DNA from 3 places in the Amycolatopsis sp. NPDC049868 genome. Region 3 is predicted to be linked to each of the others. Evidence: riboswitches for the same ligand, from Rfam matches in the RefSeq annotation. Region 3 holds a riboswitch; each other region holds the start of a gene.
What was found. A riboswitch is a leader RNA that binds a small molecule or an ion and turns the genes downstream of it on or off. The one in region 3 is predicted to bind S-adenosylmethionine.

Region 1: linked by a shared signal. The riboswitch ahead of thrC (threonine synthase) and the one ahead of ACIBTM_RS27090 (aminotransferase class V-fold PLP-dependent enzyme) in region 3 are both predicted to bind S-adenosylmethionine.
Region 2: linked by a shared signal. The riboswitch ahead of ACIBTM_RS04640 (methionine ABC transporter ATP-binding protein) and the one ahead of ACIBTM_RS27090 (aminotransferase class V-fold PLP-dependent enzyme) in region 3 are both predicted to bind S-adenosylmethionine.

What each region holds. Positions count from the first base shown of each region.
Region 1 covers NZ_JBITKV010000013.1:12,212-15,457, reverse strand. Annotated here, with positions in the region: gene thrC (threonine synthase) at 1-1,259, opposite strand, end outside; SAM riboswitch class I at 1,272-1,404, opposite strand; gene holA (DNA polymerase III subunit delta) at 1,540-2,523, shown strand; gene rpsT (30S ribosomal protein S20) at 2,576-2,836, opposite strand; gene ACIBTM_RS37075 (EamA family transporter) at 3,170-3,246, shown strand, end outside.
Region 2 covers NZ_JBITKV010000001.1:938,936-942,181, reverse strand. Annotated here, with positions in the region: gene ACIBTM_RS04650 (GNAT family N-acetyltransferase) at 1-171, opposite strand, end outside; gene rsmA (16S rRNA (adenine(1518)-N(6)/adenine(1519)-N(6))-dimethyltransferase RsmA) at 212-1,048, shown strand; SAM riboswitch class I at 1,295-1,385, shown strand; gene ACIBTM_RS04640 (methionine ABC transporter ATP-binding protein) at 1,600-2,610, shown strand; gene ACIBTM_RS04635 (4-(cytidine 5'-diphospho)-2-C-methyl-D-erythritol kinase) at 2,732-3,246, shown strand, end outside.
Region 3 covers NZ_JBITKV010000007.1:8,086-11,331, reverse strand. Annotated here, with positions in the region: gene ACIBTM_RS27090 (aminotransferase class V-fold PLP-dependent enzyme) at 1-1,307, opposite strand, end outside; SAM riboswitch class IV at 1,340-1,454, opposite strand; gene ACIBTM_RS27085 (M23 family metallopeptidase) at 1,583-2,266, opposite strand; gene ACIBTM_RS27080 (potassium/proton antiporter) at 2,398-3,246, opposite strand, start outside.

The DNA.
Region 1 (3,246 bases), on a different contig from region 3:
CCCAGAGCTTCGCGGACCGCGTCGGCCGAGGCGCTGACGGTGGCCTTCGGGCCGATCTTGTCCTCGACGGCGTCAAGGGTCTTGAGGCCGTCGCCGGTGATCAGGAGGACGATCTCTTCGTCCGGGTTGAGCTTGCCGGTCTCGATGAGCTTCTTGGCCGTCGCGACGGTGACCCCGCCCGCGGTCTCGGTGAAGATGCCCTCGGTGCGCGCGAGCAACCGGATGCCCTCGACGACCTCCTCGTCGGTGACGTCTTCGATCGCACCGCCGGTGCGGTTGACCACATCGAGGACGTAGGGACCGTCGGCCGGGTTCCCGATCGCCAGCGACCGGGCGATCGTGTCCGGCTTGACCGGCTGGACGACATCGTGACCGGCGCGGAAGGCCGCCGAGACGGGGGAGCAGCCGGTGGCCTGCGCGCCGAACACCTTGTACGGCGTCTCGTCGACGAGGCCGAGCTGACCGAACTCGCGGAAACCCTTGTCCACCTTGGTGAGCTGGGAACCGGAGGCGATCGGCACCACGATCTGGGAGGGAAGCCGCCAGCCGAGCTGTTCGGCGACCTCGAAGGCCAGCGTCTTGGAGCCTTCCGAGTAGTAGGGCCGGACGTTCACGTTCACGAACGCCCAGCTCTCCTGCTCGGCGGCGAGCTGGGTGGCGAGCCGGTTCACGTCGTCGTAGTTGCCGTCGACCGCGATCAGGTCTCCGTCGTACACGGCGGTGGTGAGGATCTTGGCGCGTTCGAGGGTTTTCGGGATCAGCACGACCGACCGCCAGCCGGCGCGGGCCGCCGCGGCGGCGACGGCGTTGGCCAGGTTGCCGGTCGACGGACAGGCCAGCACGTCGAACCCGAATTCGCGGGCGGCGGCCAGCGCGACGGCGACCACGCGGTCCTTGAACGAGTGGGTGGGGTTCCCGGTGTCGTCCTTGACCCAGACCTTCTTGACGCCCAGGGCTTTCGCGAGCCTGTCGGCTTGGATGAGCCGGGTGGCGCCGGGTTCGGTGTTGGGGATTTCTTCGACGTTCGACGGAACGGGAAGGAGCTTCTTGTAGCGCCAGATGTTCTTCGGCCCGGCTTCGATGTCCTCGCGGCGCACGCGGCCGAAGTCGTAGGCGACCTCGAGCGGCGAGAAGTCCTCGGCGGAAACGAATTCGGGGGCGAGCGGCTGCCGGTGTCCCTCTTCCTTCGACACCAGTTCGACGGCCGGTCCGAGATCCGGGGTCTTGGTGGTGGAGGTCGTGCCGAGGGTTGCGGTCATCGCGAGGTTCCTTCCTCATCTGCCCCGCCATGGCGGGCCGGAATTGGCACCGTGTTCGTCAGCTACCCCGCGATCGCGGGATGACAGGCTGACGCCGGTTGCCGGGGCTTCATCGGGCCGTTCCCTCTGCCCCTCTGGATGAGCGGTATTCGATTGTCGGCACGCGTGTGATCGCGTCGCCTCGCCAACACCGTACGACATGAGGCTCCCGTGGGGCCACCGCGCCCGGAACACATCACCGGACAAAGCACACGAGAGGAGGAGTGGCAGGATCGTCACCGTGACGACGCAAGCTTCCGCCCCATCGCCGCTGGTCCTGGTTCTCGGTGAGGAAGAGCTGCTGATCGAACGTGCGGTCCGCAGCGCTTCGGACGCGGCCAAAGCGGCCGATCCGACGGCGGATCTCACCCGGATCCGGGTGTCGGACCTCACAGTCCCGGCACTGGCGGAAATGGTCAGCCCCTCGCTGTTCGCCGAGGGCAGGGTGATCGTCCTCGAATCCGCGCACGACATCTCGCAGGAGCTCGCCGACGGGGTGATGGCCTACGTCAAGGCGCCCGCCGACGGCATCGTGCTCGTCGTCGTGCACAGCGGAGGCGGCCGGAGCAAGGCCGCGAAGGGGCTTCCCGCCGCCTTGAAGAAGGCGGGTGCGGAGGTCGTCGAGTGCCCGAAGCTGACCAAGGCCGCTGAGCGGGAATCCTTTGTCCGCAACGAGGTTCGCCGGGTCGGCGGGAAGATCGACGGCGCGGCCGTGCTCGCGTTGATCGACGCCGTCGGTTCGGATCTGCGCGAGCTGTCTTCGGCGGCGACCCAGCTGGTCGCGGACGCCGGCGGGGCGGTCGACGAGCAGGCGGTCCGGCGCTACCACCGTGGCCGCGCGGACGTGAACGGTTTCGCCGTCGCCGAGAAGGCCGTGGCCGGTGACAAGGCGGCGGCGCTGGAGTCGCTGCGCTGGGCGATGCAGCTGGGCGTACCGCATGTGCTGGTCGCGGACGCGCTCGCCGACGCCGTCCGGACGATCGCACGGGTGTCCGGCGCCGGTCGCGGGAACCCGAACCAGATGGCGGGCGAGCTGGGGATGCCGCCCTGGAAGGTGCGCAAGGCCCAGGGGCAGGCCCGCGGCTGGGGTCAGGACGGCCTGGCCACCGCGATGCGGGTGGTCGCCCGGCTCAACGCCGAGGTCAAGGGGGTCGCGGCCAATCCGGAGTACGCCTTGGAGCGTGCCGTCCTGGAGGTCGTCGACGCCCACGGCACAAGCCGCTGAGAACGGCGAAGGGCCCCGGCGACGCGAGTCGCCGGGGCCCTTCGAAAGCCGATCAGAGAGAGTTCGCGCGCTTCGCGAGCGCGGACTTCTTGTTGGCGGCCTGGTTGGCGTGGAGAACGCCCTTGGTCACGGCCTTGTCGAGCTTCTTGGCCGCGTCCTTCTGCAGCTCCAGGGCCTTGGCCTTGTCGCCGGCGTCGGCGGCCTCGCGGAACTTGCGGATCGCGGTCTTCACCGAGGACCGGATCGCCTGGTTGCGCTGACGCGCCTTCTCGTTGGTGGTGATGCGCTTGATCTGCGACTTGATGTTGGCCACGGGGGCGCTCCTCTTGAATCTCTCGGTGGTTTCACCGCCGCGCTGTGACCGGCCCTGCGTGCTCGTGGGAGCGGCGCGGGTTTCCTCCATGACGGAATGCCACACGACGGTGAAGGGCAAGCTTAACAGCCGTCCCGGCGCGGCTCGCGGCAGCCTCGGGAGGGGTGCTTGCGGTACGGTGAAGATCGTAGTGCCTAGGGTTCCGCCGCCTGCCCGTTCAGCGAAAACACACAATCAGGGCAGACGGGACCGGTCCGAGCGGCACCATCGGCGGAGCCGGAAGCACCGCCGTTCATCTGACGGGACAAAAGCCTGGAGGACCGGGTTTTCCGCATGCGCGGAAAACGTGAAAGGTCCGCTGTGAACGCCACCGCTCTGTCCTTCGTCGTCATCGCCGCCGTCATCCACGC
Region 2 (3,246 bases), on a different contig from region 3:
GAGTTCGCGTGCCGCCGAGTCGGCGACCGCCGCGCTCGGGGTGCCGAAGTAGGGGCCGTTCGTTTCGTGCCAAGGCCGCATGGGATCGAGTAGGTCGCGAAGCGGTCGGAGGTCGTCCGGCCTCCAGTCGCGCAGCCGGACTTTTTCGCCTTCGAGTACGACGTCGTCCACCGGCCAATCGTGGCCTACCGGGGCTGGCTACGATCGTCGGGTGACTGAACTGCTCGGTCCTGCGGAGATCAGGGCGCTGGCGGCCGAGCTGGACGTACGTCCGACCAAGAAGCTCGGCCAGAACTTCGTGCACGATCCGAACACGGTGCGACGTATCGTCGACCTTTCGGGGGTCGGCGAAGGCGACGTCGTGCTGGAGGTCGGGCCGGGCCTCGGCTCGTTGACCCTCGGACTGCTCGCGACCGGCGCCGAGGTCGTCGCGGTCGAAATCGATCCCGTCCTGGCGGGACGATTGCCTGACACTGTGGCCGAACGGGGCGGGGCCGAACGACTGACGGTCGTCGGTGCGGACGCGTTGCGGATCACGGCGGACGACCTGCCCGCGCGTCCGACGGCGCTCGTCGCGAATCTGCCGTACAACGTCGCGGTTCCGGTCGTGCTTCACCTGCTTGCCGAACTGCCGTCGCTGACCAGTGGCCTCGTGATGGTCCAGACCGAGGTCGCGGACCGGATGGCGGCCGGCCCGGGGAGCCGGACTTATGGCGTGCCAAGCGTCAAGCTCGCGTGGTACGGAAAGGCGCGTAAGGTCGCCGCGGTGCCTCGCGCGGTGTTCTGGCCCGTTCCGAACGTGGACTCCGCGCTGGTCGCTTTCGAGCGGGGCGATGTGGTGTGGTCCGTGGACCGGGAGCGATTGTTCGCGGTGGTCGACGCCGCCTTCTCCCAGCGGCGGAAGACTTTGCGTGCCGCGTTGGCGTCATGGGCCGGTTCCGCCGAACGCGCGGGGGAACTGCTCGAGAAGGCGGGTATCGACCCCAAGACCCGCGGTGAGCAGCTGGACGTTCACCAGTTCGCGCGGATCGCCGCGGCCGTCGGCTGACCGCCTGCTTCAGGTGTGACCGGCAACGCTCGGACGCCCGCCGGGCCAGGTCAGCACGAGTGCGTAAGGCTTCTTCTCGATCTGTGTGAGCCTGCGTTGTCTTAGCAGGTAGTGCGCCTGACGCAAGTCGGAGGCGCGCGCCTTGTTCCATTATATGGACCGCTGATCCTGTATAATGGACGCGACCAGACGTGTGATCTGCGCCTACGTGCTTGCTTTCATCCAGTGGGATCGGTTTTACTCAGTGAGCCATCCCGAGCGACTGAGAGACCTGGCTCGCCGAAGTCGCAGCAACCACCCTCCACAGGGCAGGTGCTACAGCCAGGACCGATGGAGGCTGTGCCTAATGAACAGGGTCACCCACCCGCTCCTGCTGACCAGGCGACGTGTCGTCGATGAAGGTCGCCGCACGGTAAGTGCGTGTCGACGCTCCACCGTTACTGCCTGAGTCCTTTCTCCCTTACCTCTGAAGACCGTCCGTTCACGGACGGTCACTCGGTGACGGTCGGCGCGCTCGAAAGAAGCAGCGCCCCATTTGCATGGAGCCTCTCGTGATCACTGTCGAAAATCTGTCCAAATCCTTTCCTCTCAACGGAAATCCCGTCGTCGCGTTGCGCGATGTGAGCGTGGACATCCAGGCGGGCTCGCTGTTCGGAGTCGTCGGCCCGACCGGCTCCGGCAAGTCGACCCTCGCTCGTTGCATCGGCCTTCAGGAGCGGCCCGACCGTGGCGTCGTCCGCCTCGACGGCCTCAACACGGGGACCCTCGACGGACGCCGTCTGCGCGAAATCCGGCGGCAGGTCGGTGTCGTGAGCACCAAACCGGAGCTGCTCGCCGAGCGCACCATCGCCGGCAACATCGCTTCGCCGCTCGAACAGCTCGGTCTCGACGGGCCGCAGCGTCGCAACCGGGTCGGCAATCTGCTCGACCTGGTCGGCCTCACCCCTCGGGCGGGGCAGCGACCGGGCGACCTCTCCGAAGGGCAGCTGCGCCGAGTGGCCATCGCCAAGGCGCTGGCCGCCGGGCCGTCCGTGCTCTTGGCCGACGACCCGACCGCGGGCGTGCAGTCCGAGGAGTCCGGCGCGGTCCTGACCGTGCTCGACCGGGCACGTGCCGAGCTTGGCGTCACCGTGCTGCTCACCACTCCCGACGCCAGCGTCGTTCGCCGTGTCTGCGACGACGTCGCGGTTCTGGAGGCCGGCGCGATCGTCGAACGCGGAACCGTGCTCGACCTGGTCTCCGACCCGAACAGCCGTACCGCGCAGGCGCTGCTTCCCGCGATCGAGACCGGGCGGGCGCAGGCCTCGAAATACGACCGCGCGGTGGACGTCGTGCTCGTCGGCTTCGCCTCGGTCGGTGCGCTGCTCCCGGAGGCCGCCGGTCGTTTCGACGTCGAACTCGCCACGATCGGCGGCGGCCTGACCCGGATCGGCGACACGCCGGTCGGCCGTTTCCGTCTCGGTGTGCGCGGTGAGCGCGCGGACGCGGCGCTCGCCTGGATCTCCGAACGTGGCGGCCACGTGACCCACCCGGTCCGCGGACCGCAGGGTGTCGCTGCCTGATTCCTCCGCGAACGGGCCGTTCAGGACGAAATCCGTCCGGGGCGGCCCGTTCGTGTCCGACTCGTCCTGTTCTCTTTCTCCTGGTGACGGCGCAAGCGGAGCGGCCACGTAGGCTTGACGGGTGCTCGCCGTCGTACCGCCCCCAGTAACCGTCAGGGTTCCCGCCAAGGTCAACCTGCACCTGTCGGTCGGTGACGTACGCCCGGACGGTTACCACGAGCTGGTGACCGTGTTCCAGGCGCTTTCCTTGACGGACGAGGTGACCGTCGCGGTCACCGAGGAGCCCGGCGTCGAGGTCTACGGCGAAGGCGAAGGCACCGTGCCTACTGGGGCCAACAACCTCGCCTGGAAGGCGGCGCAGGCGCTGGCAGCCCACGTCGGCAAGGCGGACGGTGAGTCCAAGGTCAGGGTGGTGCTGCGCAAGGGCATTCCGGTAGCGGGCGGGATGGCCGGAGGCAGTGCCGACGCGGCCGCGACCCTGGTGGGGCTCGCGTCGCTGTGGAAGCTCGACATCTCCCGAGACGAACTGGCGGGTATCGCCGCGAAGCTCGGCAGTGATGTCCCGTTCGCGCTCTACGGTGGGACCGCGTTGGGCACCGGCCGAGGTGAGCAGCTGGTGCCGGTCTTGTCGCGGCA
Region 3 (3,246 bases):
TCCGGCACCCAGCGGCCCTCCGGCTTCTCGTACTGCCAGCGCGCGCCGCGGGCGACGATCTGGCGCAGCGCCAGGACGATCCGGTCCACGTGCTCGGTGGTGCTGCCGAGGCCGAGGCTGACGCGCACGGCCTGCTGGCCCGTCGAACCGGCGACGGCGATCAGCCGCTTGGTCGCCACGTGCGCGCAGAACGCGCCGTCCCGCACACCGATGCCGTACTCCGCGGAAAGGACCGCGGCGAGCCAGCCGGGGTCGAAGCCGTCGACGACGAAGCTGAGCGTGCCGACGCGGTCGACAGGCGCGTCGAACAAGCGCAGTTCGGCGAAGCCGGGAATGGCGGCGAGGCCGCGACGCAACCGCGCGAGCAGTTCCTCCTCATGGGCGACGATGCCGTCCCAGTTCGCGGCCAGGGTCTCGCAGGCGACCCCGAGCGCGTAGACGCCGACCGTGTTGGGCGAACCGGCTTCGTGCCGCTCAGGTCCGGAATTCCAGACCACGGATTCACGGCTGACGAGCTTCGTCGCGCCGCCGCCGGCGAGGTACGGCTGGGCCGCGCGCAGCCAGTCCGCGCGGCCGATCAGCGCGCCGGCACCGAAGGGCGCGTACAGCTTGTGGCCCGACAGCGCGACGTAGTCCACGTCCAGTTCGCGCACCGAGATCTTCCGGTGCGGCGCGAGCTGTGCCGCGTCGAGCGCGACCCGGGCGCCGTGCCGCCGCGCGACGGCCGCGATCTCCTTGACCGGCAACAGTTCCCCGGTCACGTTGGACGCGCCGGTGAGCACGACCAGCCGCGGCCCCTGCGGGCAGTCCGCGAGCGCTTCGTCCACAGCGGACACAGCGGCGAGGCGGGTGCGTGGCGTCTCGATCCGGCGGACGTTCGGCCCCTTCCACGGCAGCAGCGCGGCGTGGTGCTCGGTGTCGAATACGACGACCGACGTGTGCTTCGGCAGGCTGCGGGCGAGAAGGTTGAAGGAATCGGTGGTGTTGCGGGTGAACACGACGGTGTCGGTCGATCGCGCGTCGACGAAGTCCCGCAGGATTCCGCGTGTGCGCTCGTAGAGCTTGGTGGAGACCTGCGAGGCGAACCCGGCCCCGCGGTGCACGCTGGCGTACCAGGGCAGGAACTCGTCGACCGCGGCCCGCACCTTGTCCAGACAGGGTGCGCTCGCCGCGTGATCGAGGTTGGCGTAGCCGATGTCGCCGCCGGTGACCAGCGGAACCCGCAGATCGGCGCAGGCGACCGTCGGAATTTCGTGCGTGGCAACGGTTTCAGCAGGGGTGCCGGTGCGTTCGAGAGCGAGGGTCATGGTCATCCTCCGGGCCAGGGGACCCGACGAGGATCCCGCGCTTGCCCGCCGCACCACGCGACGAGCCAGGTCCTCACCCGGGGCACCCCACCGCGGAAGGAGGGTTGCCGGTCAGCTAGCCGGGGCTTGACGCTGACACTCGTGACCTACGGACGAAGTTAGCGGATGGGCGGGCGATCGAGCCAGCCCTCGTCCGCATCTTGAGACGCCGCTCACGTGACCAGTGAGCGGGAAGCACCGCTGCCCGGCGCCGCGCCGCGCCGGGCAACGGCAGGTCAGACCCGGAATCGGCCGGGCAGTCCGATGGTCGCGCGGGAGGAGACCTCCGTCGCGGTACCCGAGTACTGATCGGTGCCCGCGGTGAACTGCCAGCCGCCGAAGGTCTTGCCGTCGACCGCCTCGCCGTAGGCCTCGGCGACCTTGGTCGAGACCTCGTCGTAGGACTTGCCGTTCCAGTTGCCCGCGCCGACCCCGAAGTCGCGCGAGTCGCCGCTCTGGGCGGCGGCCGTGGGCAGGGTCCACAAGGTGAAGTGCACGTGGGCGCCGGTGCTGCTGCCACCGCAGGGCAGCGCGTTGCCGGTCCGGCCGAGTGCGTCGCCCGGGGCGACCTTCTGGCCGTCGGTGACCGAAATGTTCTCCATGTGGTAGTACCCGGTGCGCCAGCCGCCGTCGTGATCGACGGTCACCCAGTCGCCGCCGGAGCAGTGCTGGATCCGGACGGTGCCCGCCAGCGGGGCACGAACGGTCTTGTCACCGGGGCTGAAGTCGATGGCGTTCTTCACGCCGGAGTTCCCGTTGTCCGAGTGGATCCCCGCCGAGTAGACCGACTGGCCCGTGTCGAAGGGCAGCCCGAACGCGGGAAAGGCACCGGCCGCTGTCGCCGTCGGGGCCGAGAGAATCACTCCGACGAGTGCCGCAGTGACCCCCAGACCAGCGAACCGCACAGGACGTTTCGTCACCTTGCGTACTCCTTACCCCGTGACACTCACCCATTCGATGGAGTCGATTGCGGGGAAAGTAATCCAAAAGGAGTACGAAAGGGAAGAATTTTCTGAGATCAACCGACGAACAGCTGGTATCGGCTCGTGACCTACTGGCCGGATTCGCCCTTCCACCTGGCGAGGCGGCCCGCGCGGTCGACGGCCCGCAGGCGTCGTTCCGCCGCGTCACGGACTTCGGCGGTGGTCACGACGAGTAACTGGTCGCGTTCCTGAAGCCGGGTGTTCTTGTTCGGCGTGAAGCCGGCGCCGTCGCGGACGAGGAGGCTGATCGTCGCCCCCACCGGCAGCCGCAGCTCGGCCAGGTAGACGCCGTGCATCTTCGACCCGGTGTTGATCCGGACCTGCAGGAGTTCCGCACCCATCTCGTCGAGCGGCGCGGAGTCGACGTCGATCTCGTGCGCTTCGGCGTGCCGGGCCAGCCCGAGCACTCTCGCGAGCGGGGTCAGCGTCGCCCCTTGGAGCAGCGTCAGCACGATGACCAGCACGAACACCGCGTCGACCAGCTCCTGCGCACCGGGCACGCCGGACGACAGCGGGATCAGCGCGAGCACGATCGGAACCGCACCGCGCAGCCCTGCCCAGGACAGGAACACCTGTTCCCGCCAGGGGATCTTGAACGGCAGCGCCGACAGGACCACCGACAGCGGGCGGGCGAGCAGCAACACGACCGCCCCCGCGACGAGGCCCTGGACCAGGCTCTCGAAGATCCTGCCCGGCGAGGCGAACAGGCCGAGCAGCACGAACAGGCCGATCTGCGCGAGCCAGCCGAGCCCTTCGGCGAAGGACAGCGTGTCCGACCGGTGCGGCAGCTTCGAGTTCCCCAGCACCAGGGCCGCGACGTAGGTGGCGAGCAGCCCCGACGCGTGGGCGAGCTGCCCGCTCGAATACGCCACGACGCAAACCGCGACGGTGGCCAGCGGGTACAGACCGGTGGCGGG